Regions from separate parts of the Aeromonas aquatilis genome, predicted to be linked through region 1. Evidence: predicted binding sites of a transcription regulator. Region 1 holds the regulator's gene; the other holds the start of a gene.

Region 1 (7,511 bases):
ACCATGGCCAAAGAGGCCAACGTGCACCTGTGCATCAAGGTGGAGAAAGAGGCCTGCCCGCTGGGTCTGGCCCCCACTTCCAGTACCACGGCAACCCTGGTGATGGGCGATGCCCTGGCGGTCGCCCTGCTGGAAGCGCGCGGTTTTACCGCCGATGACTTCGCGCTCTCGCACCCGGGCGGTTCCCTTGGCAAGCGTCTGTTGCTGCGGGTCGGCGACCTGATGCACCGCGGTGAGCTGTTGCCCCGGGTGGGGATAGATGCCACCATCAGCCAGGCGCTGCTGGAAGTGAGCCGCAAGGGGCTCGGTATGACGGCGGTGGTCGATGGCAATGGCCTGCTGGCAGGGCTCTTTACCGATGGCGACCTGCGCCGCATTCTTGACCAGCAGATCGATATCCATCACACCCCCATCAGCCGTGTGATGACGGCCAACTGTGTTACCGTAGGTCCAGAGATGATGGCTGCGGAAGCCGTCAAGCTGATGGAAACGAGAAAAATCAACGGATTACTGGTCGTGGATGAAGAGAAACGCCCGCTCGGCGCCTTCAACATGCACGACCTGCTGAAAGCCGGAGTAATTTGATGCAAAACGTACCGACCCTCTATGGTCCGGTGACGCGCAGCCAGTTTGAGAAGGCGGCGCAAATCCGCCTGCTGGTGTGCGATGTGGATGGGGTGCTCTCCAACGGCCTCATCTACATGGGAAACAACGGCGAAGAGCTGAAAACCTTCTGTACCCGCGATGGTGCGGGCATGCGAGCGCTGCTCAATGCCGGGATCGAGATCGCCATCATCACCGGGCGTAACTCCCGTATCGTCAGCGATCGGATGAAAAGCCTGGGGGTGGCTCATGTGGTGCAGGGGGCTGATAAAAAGTTGCCTCACTTCGAAGCGCTGCTGGCCAAGCTGGGGCTGACTGCTGAACAGGCCGCCTATATGGGCGATGACACCATCGATCTGCCGGTGATGGCCGCTTGCGGCCTGGGTATCGCGGTGGCCGATGCCCATCCGCTGGTGCTGAGTCGTGCCGATATGGTGACCCGGCTTGGCGGTGGCATGGGCGCGGTGCGCGAAGTGTGTGACCTCATTTTGCAGGCGCAGGGCCACGACGATTATCAGCCCGAGGCCTCGGTATGAGCAGACAGACCCTGTTGTTTGCCCTGCTGTTTCTGGTCGCGCTGGTTGCCTGGCAGCTGGGCAAGGTGGAGCTGGTGCCTGAGAGCGCGGTCAAAATCGAAAACTATCAGCCGGATTTTGTCGCCAAAGATCTGGTGACCACCCGTTTTGATATCAACGGCAAGCGCACCGAGCGGCTGGAGTCGACCTACGCCGAGTATTATCAAATCCTCGAGCAGGCCACCTTCGACAAGCCGGTGGTCTACATGTATGACGATCAGGGGGCCGCCGAGTGGAAGGTGACCGCCGAAACCGGCGTGCTCAACACCGGCGACAACGTCATCCTGCGGGACAAGGTACATCTGGATGGTCTGCTGCCTACCTCTTTCATCTCCACACTGGATACCCCCTATCTGGAGCTGGATCTGGTGACACAAGATGTGCGCAGCAACCGGGAAGTGAACATTCTGGGTCGGGATTTCCAGACCCAAGGGGTTGGCCTCAAGGGCCATCTGGACCGCAAATATTTTGAGTTACTGGATCAAGGCCATGCCATCTATTTCAATGAAAAACGCTAATCTGGCCCTCGCAGCCCTGTTGTTGTGTGGTGCGGTGACCGCCAAAGAGTCCGACTTTGCCGAGAAGGTCTACGTCGATGCCGTCAAACAGGTGGCCGAGATGCAGGACAACCGCATCACCTTCGAAGAGGATGTGACCATCAATCAGGGCACCATCCGGATCAAGGCTGACAAGGTGGTAGTGACCCGTTCCGGCGAGAAAGGGGCCGAGGTGATGACGGCCTACGGCAAGCCCGCCACCTTCTTCCAGATCCTGGATAACGGCAAGCCGGTCAATGCCCACGGCAACACTATCCGCTACGAGCTGAAGAACCGGCTGGTGACCATCACAGGCAACGGTCAGCTCAAGCAGGAAGATAGCCAGGTCAATGGCGATCTGATCCGCTACGACATCGTCAAACAGAAGATGATTGCCGAGAGCAAGAGCCCGAGCCAGCGAGTCAAAACCGTGTTCCTGCCGGATCAGGTAGAGAATTTCGACAAGCCCGCCGACCAGAAGAAGCAGGGAAAATAAGCCATGGCAGTGTTAAAAGCAGTGGGCCTGCAGAAGAGCTACAAGCGCCGCATGGTGGTGAGTGACGTCAGCCTTGAAGTGGGCACTGGCCAGATTGTCGGCCTGCTCGGCCCCAACGGTGCCGGCAAGACCACCTCGTTTTACATGATCGTGGGGCTGGTGCAGCGCGATGCCGGTCTCATCACCATCGACGATCAGGACATCAGCCTGCAGCCCATGCATGTGCGGGCGCGTAACGGCATCGGTTACCTGCCGCAAGAGGCCTCCATCTTCCGTCGCCTGTCAGTGTTCGACAACCTGATGGGAGTTATGCAGACCCGCAAGGGGTTGAGCCGTGAGGAGCGTGAGGACAAGGTTCAGCAACTGCTGGAAGAGTTCAACATCACCCACATTCGCGACAACCTGGGCCAGAGCCTCTCCGGCGGTGAGCGCCGTCGGGTCGAGATCGCTCGTGCGCTGGCGGCCGAACCGCGTTTTATTCTGCTGGATGAACCCTTTGCAGGGGTTGACCCGATTTCTGTGATAGACATCAAGAAGATCATTCAGCATTTGAAAGATAGAGGCCTTGGCGTCTTGATTACCGACCACAACGTCAGAGAGACTCTGGACGTATGTGAGAAGGCCTATATCGTCAGCCACGGCAAGATGATTGCCGAAGGTGCACCGGCTGACATCCTTGCCGATGAGCAGGTCAAGCGCGTCTATTTGGGCGATCAATTCAGTCTATAGTAAGGGGGCATGCCTTCATTTCCTTTGACGAGTGCCTCGCTGAACATAAGGATATCCCGACGTAGATGAAGCCGACATTACAGTTGCGTCTCGGTCAGTCCCTGACCATGACGCCGCAATTACAACAAGCGATTCGTCTGCTCCAGCTCTCCACTCTGGAACTTCAGCAGGAAATTCAGCAAGCGCTCGAAAACAACCCTCTGCTGGAGCAGGAAGAGAGCGAGGCGCAAGAGACCAGTCCGGAAGCGCCGGTCGATGCCAGCCAGCTGGATTCCAGCGATGCCATGGCTCAGGAGCAGATGCCTGACGAGTTGCCGGTGGATACCACCTGGGACGAGGTTTACTCTGCCGGCACCGCCCAGAGCGCGGGCCCCATCCACGATGGGGAAGATAGCGTCTATCAGGGAGAGACCACCGAAAACCTGCAGGATTATCTGTTGTGGCAGATGCGACTCACACCGTTCAGCGATGTGGATGCCGCCATCGCGCTCGCCATCATCGATGCTATCGACGAATCCGGTTATCTGACCGTTGCGCTGGAGGATATCCAGGCTGCCGTCACCAGCGATGACGTAGAGGTGGAACTCGATGAGGTCGAGGCGGTACTCAAACGGGTTCAGCACTTCGATCCGGTCGGCATTGCTGCCCGTTCTGTGCAGGAGTGTTTGCTGATCCAGCTGGATCAGTATGACCCGCAGACCCCCTGGCTCAACGAGGCCAAGGAGGTGATCCTCGAGCACATGGAGCTGCTCGGCAACCGGGATTACCGCACCCTCGCCCGCAAGACCCGACTCAAGGAGAGCGACCTCAAGGAGGTGCTGGATCTGATTCAGCTGCTGGAGCCGCGCCCCGGCAACGGCATCATCCAGAGCGACTCCCAGTACGTGATCCCCGACGTCTCCGTGGTCAAGAAGGGTAGCAAGTGGGTGGTCGAGCTCAATCCCGACTCTGCCCCCCGCATCCGGGTCAACGAGACCTATGCCGCCATGGCCCGCAACGCCCGCAGCAGCACCGACACCCAGTTTATTCGCTCCCATTTGCAGGAAGCCAAGTGGTTCATCAAGAGCCTGGAAAGTCGCAATGACACCCTGCTGAAAGTGGCCAGTTGCATTGTCGAGCAGCAACAGGGCTTTTTCGAGTATGGTGAAGAGGCGATGAAGCCGATGGTGCTCAATGACATCGCCGAAGCGGTAGAGATGCATGAGTCGACCATCTCCCGGGTGACGACCCAGAAGTACATGCATACCCCCCGTGGTATCTTCGAATTGAAGTTTTTTTTCTCCAGCCATGTGAACACCGAAGGAGGAGGAGAGTGCTCATCGACCGCAATTCGCGCGCTCATCAAGAAGCTGGTCACGGCAGAGAATCCTGCCAAGCCGTTAAGTGATAGCAAGATCGCGGATTTGCTGGCCGAACAGGGTATTATGGTGGCGAGACGCACGATCGCTAAGTATCGCGAATCCTTGTTTATCCCACCTTCCAATCAGCGCAAACGCCTGGTTTAGGCAAACAAAAGGATGATGTTATGCAAATTAACCTGACCGGACACCATGTCGAGATCACCGAAGCTCTGCGTGATTATGTGAATAACAAATTTGCCAAACTCGAGCGTCACTTCGACCACATCAACAATGTTCATGTGGTGCTTAGCGTGGAAAAACTGAACCAGATAGCGGAAGCCAAATTGCACGTCAGCGGTGGCGAAGTGTTTGCCAACTCTGAACATGCCGATATGTATGCTGCGATAGACACCTTGCTCGACAAGCTGGACAGGCAGATCATCAAGCACAAAGATAAGTTAAATAAAAAATAACCATGCAACTTGAACACATACTGAGTCGGGACTGCACCAAGAGTGCAGTCCCTTGTACCAGCAAGAAACGCGCCCTCGAGATCATCAGCGAGCTGGCCGCTGAACGCCTTGGCACCTCCCGCCAGGCGCTGTTTGAATGCTTGCTGGCCCGCGAAAAAATGGGTAGTACCGGGATCGGTGCCGGTATTGCGATCCCCCACGGTCGCATTGACGATGAGTTCCCGCCAACCGCGATCCTGATGACCTTTGCCGACCCTATTCCTTTCGACTCCATCGACAATCAACCGGTTGACCTGCTGTTTGCCTTGCTGGTGCCGGAAAGCGAGTGCAAGCAGCATCTCAAGACCCTTTCTCTGATGGCTTCCAAGCTGGGTGACAAGGCGGTTTGCCGCCAGTTGCGTCAGGCAACCAGCGACGAAGAGCTCTATCAGATCATGACCTCGGCCTGATAGCAGGCCAAGGATGAGACACCCGTTTTGGCGTGAGGGAACAAGATGCAGTTAATCGTGGTAAGTGGACGTTCGGGCTCCGGTAAAACGGTAGCCCTGCGAGTGCTGGAAGATCTGGGTTACTACTGTGTGGACAACCTGCCGGTCAATTTGCTGCCCCAGCTGATTGTGTCGGTGGAGAGCCAGTACGACAAATTGGCGGTCAGCATCGATGTGCGCAACCTGCCGAGCGACCCGGAGAAACTGGAAAATCTGCTGGCTCAGGTGCGCAATGAGGGGCGGGTTGAGTTCTCCAGCTTTTTCTTCGATGCCGACAACGGCACCCTGCTCAAGCGCTATGGCGAGAGCCGCCGTTTGCACCCCCTCTCACGCAACAAGCTGTCGCTGGATGAGGCGATTCGGGAGGAGACCCACCTGCTGGCACCCATCTCCTCGACCGCTGACCTGCGTATCGACACCACCACCCTCAGCATTCACGACCTGAGCGAGCTCATTAAGACCCGGGTGCTTGGGAAGAAAGAGAACGAGCTGGTGCTGGTGTTCGAGTCGTTCGGCTTCAAGTACGGCATTCCCAAGGATGCCGACTTCGTGTTCGATGCCCGCTTCCTGCCCAACCCGCACTGGATCCCCGAGCTCAAACCGTTTACCGGCAAGGATGAGCCGGTCGCCAACTACCTCTCGGCGCAGGCCGATGTGATGCTGTTTACTCAGCAGATCGAAAACATGCTGGCGACCTGGTTGCCCCATCTGGAGCGCAACAATCGCAGCTACCTCACGGTCGGCATCGGTTGCACCGGCGGTCAGCACCGCTCGGTCTTTATTGCAGAGCGGCTGGCCAGTGCATTCCGTTTGCTTGGCAAGAACGTGCAGATCCGCCACCGCACTCTCGACAAGAGTGCCTCCCAATCCTGACGGACCAATAGGACGACCCGATGACTGTTTCCGCCTCGGTTGAAGTGAAAAACAAGCTGGGTATTCATGCCAGACCTGCCATGATGCTGTTCGAGCTGGTGCAGGGTTTCGATGCCCACGTGCTACTGCGCAATGAAGATGGTGTGGAGGCCGATGCTGACAGCATCATCGGCCTGCTGATGCTGGATTCCGCGCAAGGGCGGCAGGTGGAAGTGCAGGTTGAGGGGCCCGAAGAGGTCGAGGCCCTGGCCGCCGTGGTGGAGCTGTTCACCTCCGGCTTCAACGAGGAGTAGTCACTCCTCGTTCTTCTTCCTATCCTTTCTCTTGTATTCGCTCGCGTTATTGCTGCATGACATGGCTGACCATGTAGTTCCATGGATAGATGCGAGCTAGCGCAGGCGAGCAGGCTGCTGGCAGATGTAATAGGCCGCTACCGCATTAGCTGGCCGATGAGACATTGGTGCCTGCTGCCCGCTTCTGATAGCGCAGGTCTTCTTCTATGGTGACCACCACTTCCAGCGGCTTGCCGGAGCGGAATACCGAGATGGTCAGCTTGGTGCCGGGGCGGCTCTCGACAATCTTGTCCATGGCGCTGCGCACGCCACTGATGGCTTCTCCGTTGATCTTGAGCAGCACATCCCCTCGCTGCAAACCACCTTTGGCCGCCGGGCCGTTGGGATCCAGACTCTCCACCACCAGACCACGCAGGTCGCCGAGGTTCATCATCCGCGCGACTATGGGGTTGATCTCGACGCTGGAGATCCCGAGGTAGCCACGGATCACCCGGCCGTTGGCGATCAGCTCATCCATGATCCGTTTTGCCAGCCGGTAGGGGATGGCGAAGCTGATGCCGTAGCTCTCCTGATTGCCGTTGAGGTGATAGGTGGCGGTGTTGATCCCCACCAGATCGCCACGGCCGTTGACCAGCGCGCCACCCGAGTTGCCCTCGTTGATGGCGGCATCGGTCTGCAGCAGATCCTGACGGCCATTGCTGTCGGGCCCCATGCTGGAGAGGCCGGTACGGCCGGTCGCACTGATGATGCCCTGGGTGATGGTCTGGCCGACGTTGTAGGGGTTGCCGATGGCGAGCACCACATCCCCCACTTCTGGCAGCCGCTCCGGATCCTGCGGGATCACCGGCAGGTTGTCTGACTCGATATAGAGCACGGCGAGGTCGGTGAGCTGATCGGTACCGACCAGCTCGGCGCTGAAGACCCGGCCATCCTGCAACGCGACGATGATCTGGTCGGCATCGGCGATGACATGGTAGTTGGTCAGCACATAGCCGCGCTGATTCATGATGACGCCGGAACCCAGCCCTTGCGGGCGCAGTTCCCCCTGATTGCCCTGATTGGGGGCAAAGCTGCGGGTGTAGATGTTGACGACGGCAGGGCCTGC
Region 2 (7,511 bases), on a different contig from region 1:
GCATCCCGCATTGCCCAGCTGGCGCTGGTGGATGTGCTGGCGACCGGTTTTACCCTGCGCCGGGGGATGAAATTTCGCGAAAACCTTAAGAAGGTTAAAGAGGGATTGCGCGAATCCCGCTTCGAAACCCCGCACTCTTCCTGAACCGTCGGGGGCTTTGGCCCCCGACTGTCTATGCCATCCGCCTTGGTGTAGTATTGTAATTTAATAACAAAAACCACCCAGATGGTTTGCAAACGGGTGCATCGAGCCATGGGCTTGATGGGGCAGAATCTCAAGTCATATCAACTTCATATTGGAGTCTTTCATGCCTAGACGTACAAAGATTGTAACCACACTCGGTCCGGCTACCGACCGCGAAGGGATCCTCGAAGGGATCATCCGCGCCGGGGCCGACATGGTGCGGATGAACTTCTCTCACGGCACTGCTGAAGACCATATCCTGCGCGCCAATCAGGTGCGTGACATTGCTGCCAAGCTCGGTCGTCACGTCGCCATCATGGGTGATCTGCAAGGCCCGAAAATCCGTGTTTCCACTTTCAAGGATGGCAAAATCTATCTGGCCATCGGTGACAAGTTCATTCTCGACGCGGCACTCGGCAAGGGTGAAGGGTGTCAGGAGCAGGTCGGTATCGACTACAAGAGCCTGCCAGACGATGTGGTTCAGGGCGACATCCTGCTGCTGGACGATGGCCGTGTGCAACTGAAGGTCGAGCAGGTTGAAGGCACCCGCATTCACACTACGGTGACCGTGGCCGGGCCGCTCTCCAACAACAAGGGCATCAACAAGAAAGGGGGCGGTCTCTCAGCTCCGGCCCTGACCGAGAAAGACAAGGAAGACATCAAGACCGCTGCCCGCATGAATGTGGACTATCTGGCTGTCTCCTTCCCGCGCTGTGGCGATGATCTGCGCTACGCCCGTGAGCTGGCCCGCGAAGCCGGTTCCAATGCCAAGATCGTGGCCAAGGTTGAGCGCGCCGAAACCGTCGCCACCGATGAGGCGATGGAAGACATCATCCTCGGTTCCGATGCTGTGATGGTCGCCCGTGGCGATCTGGGGGTCGAGATCGGTGACCCCGAGCTGGTTGGCGTACAGAAGAAGCTGATCCGCCACTCCCGTCGTCTGAACCGTGTGGTGATCACCGCCACCCAGATGATGGAGTCGATGATCAATGCGCCGCTGCCGACTCGTGCAGAGGTCATGGACGTGGCCAACGCCGTGCTGGATGGTACCGATGCGGTGATGCTTTCTGCCGAGACTGCTGCCGGTCAGTTCCCCATCGAGACTGTGACCTCCATGGCGAGCGTCTGTGTCGGTGCCGAGAAGCACCCGAGCCTGAATGTCTCCAACCACCGCATGAGCTACACCTTCACTTCCGTTGAAGAAGCTGTAGCCATGTCCACCATGTATGCGGCCAACCACCTGGAAGGGGTCAAGGCGATCGTGGCACTGACCGAGTCCGGCACCACGCCGTTGCTGATGTCCCGTATCAGCTCCGGTCTGCCGATCTTCGCCATGTCTCCCCACAACAAGACCCTGGCCTGGACCAACCTCTACCGTGGCGTCACTCCGGTGATGTTTGATGGTGACGAGACCAAACCGGTCTACGAAGTGTGCCGCGACGCGCTGGCTGTGCTCAAGGATAAGGGGCTGTTGCAGAGCGGTGACATGGTGCTGCTGACTCACGGTGACAAGATGGAAACCGTGGGTAGTACCAACACCTGCAAGGTGATGATGGTCGAATAAGCCAGTCCAGTTTTACTGTGCTTAACAAGGCTGCTCCTCTTTGATGAGCAGCCTTTTTGTTAACCGCAGTCGGGCTGTGGCGGTATAAACAGGACTCAATGATTGCTTAACCGGATTCCCCTTCCGATAATGCGGGAGTGATTTTCAGCGGGTAGCCTGTTGTAGGTGATCGTCTCAGGTAACCCAGACACTCGACAATACGGGAGTGAAAAAATGAACAAGCGTAACTGGTTGCTGGCCTTGTCACTGAGTCTGGCCTTCTCACCCTGTTATGCCGACTGGGCCAAGCTAAAGGCCGCAGCGTCCGATCTGGGAGCGGCAGTTAGCGAGACCAGCAAGGAGGTGTGGCAGGATGTCAGCGATTTCTCCAAGAAGAGCTGGGCTTCCATCTCGGCCTGGGGAGAGGATGCCTTCAATACCGCCGGGGTCTGGACCGACAAGAGCATCGCGACCGGCAAGGAGTGGCTGAAGGCAGCCGACAAGGAGCTCAACGAGATGCTCAACCCCAAGACGGCGAAAGAGGCGAGGATCGCGCTCAATACCATGGCCGACACTGCGCTGATCCGGTTGTTCAATGAGCAGCCATCAGCCAAGTTGTTGTTTGACAAGGCTTATGGCTATGCAGTGTTCGATTCGCGCAAGTTCTCCCTGATGCTGCATACCAATCAGGGGGCCGGGGTGGCAGTCAATCGCAAAACCGGCAAGCACACCTATATGAAGATGTTTGGTGCGGGTCTGGCGGCCGGGATTGGCGGCAAGTTCTATCAGCAGGTGATCCTGTTTGAAGACAAGGCCAGATTCGATGCCTTCGTGACCCAGGGGTGGGAGGCCACCTCCGAAGTGGGCGTGGTGGCCGGCAAGGAGAGCGCCGAGCTTACCGCCAAATACAACGGCGGCATGGCCATCTACCAGATTGGCGAGAAGGGGTTGCTGCTCGATGCCAATATCTCCGGCTCCAAGTACTGGATTGACAAGGACTTGACTGAAACGAGCCGCTAATCCCGCCGTTATCGGTTGCTCACTGCACGCCATGCGCTTGTCGTGATCTTGCCAACAGGCCCGCAGTGCGGGCCTGTTTGTTCTCTCGGTGTCAGTGGGCTGAATAGACCTGCTTGCCCTTGAACATGGTCCAGAGCACCTTGGTCTCCTTGAGCTCTTCGCTTGCTACCTGTTCCAGATTGCGATCCAGCAAGATCAGGTCAGCACTCTTGCCCGCGCTGATGGAGCCAATCTCTTTCTCCCGTCCAATTACCTTGGCGGCGTTGAGGGTATAGGCCTGCAAGATGGCCTGACGGCTGATCTGCTCGCTGGCGGGGGGCTGCAAGCCAAGCTCCCCTTGACGAGTGATCGCGGTATACATGGCGAGGAAAGGGTTGGGGCTGGAGACCGGCCAGTCACTGGCACCGGCGATAATGGCGCCGCTTTGCAGCAAGCTGCCTGCCGGATAGAGGCGGGCTAGCAGTGCCGGGGGCACTTTTCCTTCAAGCAGCAGGGTGGTCGCCACGTTTTTCCCGGCCCACAAGAGTTGCATCGATGCGGCCACATTGAGCGGTTTGAAGCGGGCAATACTGGCCGGGCTCACCACCTCCAGATGGGTGATGCTGTGCAGCAGGCGGTGATCCTGATTGTGGGCCCGGGCATAGGCGATGGCATCGAGGGATTCACGGACGGCCCGATCGCCGATGGCATGAAAGTGAGCGATAAGTTGATGGGCATCCGCGGTGCGGATCAGCTCGTTGAAACGCTGCTTGTCCAAATCGTCCTTGCCGCTGTAACCGGGACGGTTGAGGTAGGGCTCGCTCAACTTGGCGGTCTGGGATGGATACTCGATGACACCATCTTGCAGGATCTTGACCCCACCAGTTTCACGTCCGGGGCATCTTGAAACTGCTGTTGCAGCGCTAATACGTCATCAATGATGGTGGGTGAGGCATGTATCCCCACCAGTGCCAGTGCGGATACATGTCCGGTCAGCTTGCCTTCCCGGGAGAGCATGCTGTACGCCGGCAGCAGGCAGGTATCGCGGCGATCCGGCTCGGCGTTGAAGATGGGGGCGAGGGGGCGAATGTTGCTGATAGGGTCCATCCAGGCGGTAATGCCCACCTGATTGAGTTGTTTGGCGGCAGTCATGATGGCACTGGCAATCGTCTCGTCGCTGACGGGGGGCAGCGCCTTGAGGATGGCATCCCAGCCGCCTTCCGAGGCAAAGCCATTGAGCTTGCCGGATGGGGTGAGGCCAAAATTGCCTTTCAGCGGAGCATAACGACCGTCAAGGGAGCCGGCATCAATGCCAGCCTTGCGCAGCATGGCCTGATTGGCCCAACCGGTGTGGGCATCCGAACCGGCAAGCACCACCGGGATCTGCCGGTATTGCGGGCCATTGAACACCTGATCGAGCAGGGGAAGCTGATGCCAGTAGTCGAGGGAGACATTGCTGTATAGCTCTACATCGCCCAGTGTCAGGCGGGGATCATCCTTGCTGCGGGTCAGAAATAGCTGCACCTGCTCAACCTCACTCATGGCGTCAGGAAAGTTAACCGTCATCCCCTGAAAACCGGCAAATGCCGCATGAACATGGCTGTCGATGAGCCCCGGCATCAGGTACTTTCCTTTCAGATCAAGACGCTTGGCATGGTTGCCGAGGCGGGCGCTGACCTCCTGATAGCTGCCGACTGCCACTATCTTTTTACCTTCAATGCCGACCGCTTCCGGGTGAGGGTTCGCCGGATCACCACTGTAGATGGTGCCGCCAAAGATCAGCGTCTGGCTCTGTGACTGGGCATTGGCGGCAGCGGGAAGCGTCACCATCAGGCTGGCGAGAAACAGCGTTTTGATATTCATGGGCATGACTCCGTCGCTTCGGTGCCCGAAGGCACCGAAGTGGGTAAATGGAAATGAGGTATCGGCTTATCGGTTGATCAGCGGGATACAGATATCAAACACGTAATGCTCCCGGTCGGGGTCCGTGCCTGCGTGGTATTGCTCGTAACACGGGCGATCGTCGCAGTTCAGCCCTTGACCCACTACCCAGCGAAACGCCGTTTCCCAGCAAGCGACCAGTTGATCGCCGCGAGCGATAAACTGACAAACCGCATAGGGGCCCGCGGCGATGGTCTGGGTGGTTAACTGGCGCCCAGCGGGGATCTCTGGCCCCAGCTCGATGCAGACGTCAGTACGGCAACGGGTCTCATCGGTGATATCGGGGATATCCCAATAGAGACTCAGGGTACCCGCCGGTGTCATCGCCTCGTCTGAGGCGAACAGCGCGAGCAAATCCCGATGAGCTTGCTCGCAGGTCTCTTTGCCATAGGGGCCCAGGCGGCGCATGTACGCCACGCGCCGGGCGGGCATCTGCCTGACGCTAGCCCCCTGCAACAGACCCGGGTGTTCGGTGACCGGGTGCATGACCAGGCCATCATAGGTGTCAAAGGGAAGGGATCGTTTCCAATCTTGCTTTTCCAGTTTCCCCCCTGCTGCTGGCGGTATTCCGAGGGGCTCATGGCGAAGTGCAGGCGAAAGGCCTTGGCGAAATTCTGCGAGCTGGAGAACCCGGCGGCCAGTGCGAGGGGGGTGATGTCACTCTGGGGGGAGGCGAGCAAGCGACGGGCAGCGCGTTCCATACGCAGGCGCCGGGTAAATCCGGCAATGGTTTCGCCGACCATCGTCTTGAAAATACGGTGGAAGTGGAAGGTGGAGATGGCTGCCGCTGCTGCGACCTCATCCAGGCCCGGATTGTCATCCAGATGTTGGCTGATGTAGTCCATCGCCTTGAGCACGGGTTTGCGATAATCCAGAGCGGACTCCTTGCCAGCCAGCAAAAGTGGGCGTCAGAGTCGGATTTAATCAGAGCCACCTGCCGTTGTCGAACTCGTCCAGCCTGGTCTGGCCACTCATCCGCATCGCGCTTTTAACGCATTGGCACTCTAATTGCTTGTTGCATGCCAGCGTCAATGATTTGTCTGGGGATGAAAAATGGAAATTAGTGCAAGCAGCCTGATGCAAGAGATGCAGGCGCTCAAGATCGAAGCAGGCGCAACGCCGCTGGCACAACCCGGTCGTCAGGTAACCTCCGATTTTGGTCAGCTGCTGCAACAGGCGCTTGGCAACGTCAACGAGCTGCAAGGGGCCGCCAATGATCTGCGTACCCGTTTCGATATGGGTGACAAGTCGGTGGATCTGGCCGAGGTGATGATCGCGGGCCAAAAATCCTCCATCGCCTTTGAAGCCACGGTACAGGTGCGCAACAAGATGGTCGATGCCTACAAGACCATCATGAACATGCCGGTATAAGCGACGCCAATAAACCATGACGACTGAACATCATGAACATGTCAGCAATAAGGACATAAATCGTGGCTACTGACCAAAACGGCGATCTGCTGATAAACGATGAGGGCACCGCCGCCCTCGATGAAAATGAGCAGAAGAGTTCGGCGCTGGGCTTCCTGTCCAACACCGATGTGCTGCGGCAAATAACTCTGATCCTGGGGCTTGCCATCTGTCTGGCCATTGCGGTGTTTATCCTGCTGTGGGGCAAGGAGCCGGACATGCGTCCCCTCGGCACCTACACCACCCAGGAGCTGGTGAAGACTCTCGATTTCCTCGATCAGCAGAAGATCCCCTATGAGGTGGATGGCAAGAGCGTGCTGGTCAACGCCGAAAGCTACCCCACTATCCAGTTGGCCCTGACCCGTGCCGGTCTTGCCAATGCCACCGATAGCAACATCGGTGGTGAAGATATCCTGCTCAAAGATTCCAGTTTCGGCGTCAGCCAGCGGATGGAGAGCGAACGTCTGAAGCTGAGCCGCGAGCGCCAGCTGGCGAGCGCCATCGAGCAGTTCCAGAATGTGGCCAAGGCCCAGGTGCTGCTGGCTATCCCGAAAGACAACGTGTTTGCCCGCAACGAACGCAAACCCAGTGCCACCGTGGTGCTCAACCTGAAAGGGGCGGCGCTGGGGCAGGGGGAGGTGGACTCCATCGTCGATATGGTTGCCTCTGCGGTACACGGCCTCGAACCGACTCGTGTCACCGTCACCGACCAGAATGGCCGCCTGCTCAACTCCGGCTCGCAAGATCCACTCTCTGCCCAGACTCGCAAAGAGTTTGCCATGCAGCAGAAGCAGGAGCTGGAGTACAAACAAAAAATTGACGCCATCCTGATCCCGGTGCTGGGGGCCGACAACTATACGGCGGAAGTGGATCTCTCTCTCGACTTCTCCCAGCAGGAGCAGACCCGCAAGACTTACAACCCGGATCTGCCTGCAGTGCGCTCCGAAATGACCATGGAAGAGAACAGCGCCAGCGGTAGTAATGGTGGCGTGCCCGGTTCCCTCTCCAATCAGCCTCCAGCTGCCTCCACTATTCCCGAGCAGGTCACGACCACTGCTGCTGATGGTACCACCACAGTTGCTGCTGGTCGCTCCCGCAAAGAGGCGACCCGAAACTTCGAGCTGGATACCACAGTTAGCCACACCCGTCGTCAGATGGGTGGCATTCGCCGTATGACCGTATCGGTTGCCGTGGATTACAAGGCGGTGCCCGGCGCAGATGGGGCCGTGACCCGTGAGGCGCGCACCCAGGCAGAACTCGATACATTGCGCCGTTTGCTGAGCGGTGGCCTTGGCTTTGATGTGACCCGTGGTGATACCCTTGAGGTGGTCGCGATTCCGTTCAATCGTCCAGAGCTGGATACCGTGGCCGAGGTGCCGCTCTACGATCAGCCCTGGTTCTGGCGTGCGGTGCGCATCGCCGCCTCGGTGCTGGT

Evidence for each region. Region 1 encodes sigma-54, which starts transcription at its own class of promoters, with help from an activator protein. Its sites were predicted from a motif close to TGGCACNGTTTTNGCTT; they were not measured.
Region 2: a site for sigma-54 is predicted at 5,664-5,680, ahead of fliE (flagellar hook-basal body complex protein FliE). Genes of this name have one in related genera too.

The regions. Positions count from the first base shown of each region.
Region 1 is NZ_JBSTYP010000036.1:29,017-36,527, forward strand. It holds gene ACW5W8_RS15035 (KpsF/GutQ family sugar-phosphate isomerase) at 1-585, shown strand, start outside; gene kdsC (3-deoxy-manno-octulosonate-8-phosphatase KdsC) at 585-1,139, shown strand; gene lptC (LPS export ABC transporter periplasmic protein LptC) at 1,136-1,696, shown strand; gene lptA (lipopolysaccharide transport periplasmic protein LptA) at 1,683-2,210, shown strand; gene lptB (LPS export ABC transporter ATP-binding protein) at 2,214-2,939, shown strand; gene ACW5W8_RS15060 (RNA polymerase factor sigma-54) at 3,005-4,444, shown strand; gene hpf (ribosome hibernation promoting factor) at 4,465-4,752, shown strand; gene ptsN (PTS IIA-like nitrogen regulatory protein PtsN) at 4,755-5,201, shown strand; gene rapZ (RNase adapter RapZ) at 5,247-6,113, shown strand; gene npr (PTS phosphocarrier protein NPr) at 6,134-6,406, shown strand; gene degS (outer membrane-stress sensor serine endopeptidase DegS) at 6,552-7,511, opposite strand, start outside.
Region 2 is NZ_JBSTYP010000019.1:35,602-43,112, reverse strand. It holds gene ACW5W8_RS09520 (MurR/RpiR family transcriptional regulator) at 1-144, shown strand, start outside; gene pyk (pyruvate kinase) at 308-1,747, shown strand; gene befA (beta cell expansion factor BefA) at 1,961-2,746, shown strand; partial or broken gene ACW5W8_RS09505 (amidohydrolase) at 2,838-4,588, opposite strand; gene ACW5W8_RS09500 (AraC family transcriptional regulator) at 4,655-5,152, opposite strand; partial or broken gene ACW5W8_RS09495 (helix-turn-helix transcriptional regulator) at 5,281-5,409, opposite strand; gene fliE (flagellar hook-basal body complex protein FliE) at 5,720-6,037, shown strand; gene fliF (flagellar basal-body MS-ring/collar protein FliF) at 6,100-7,511, shown strand, end outside.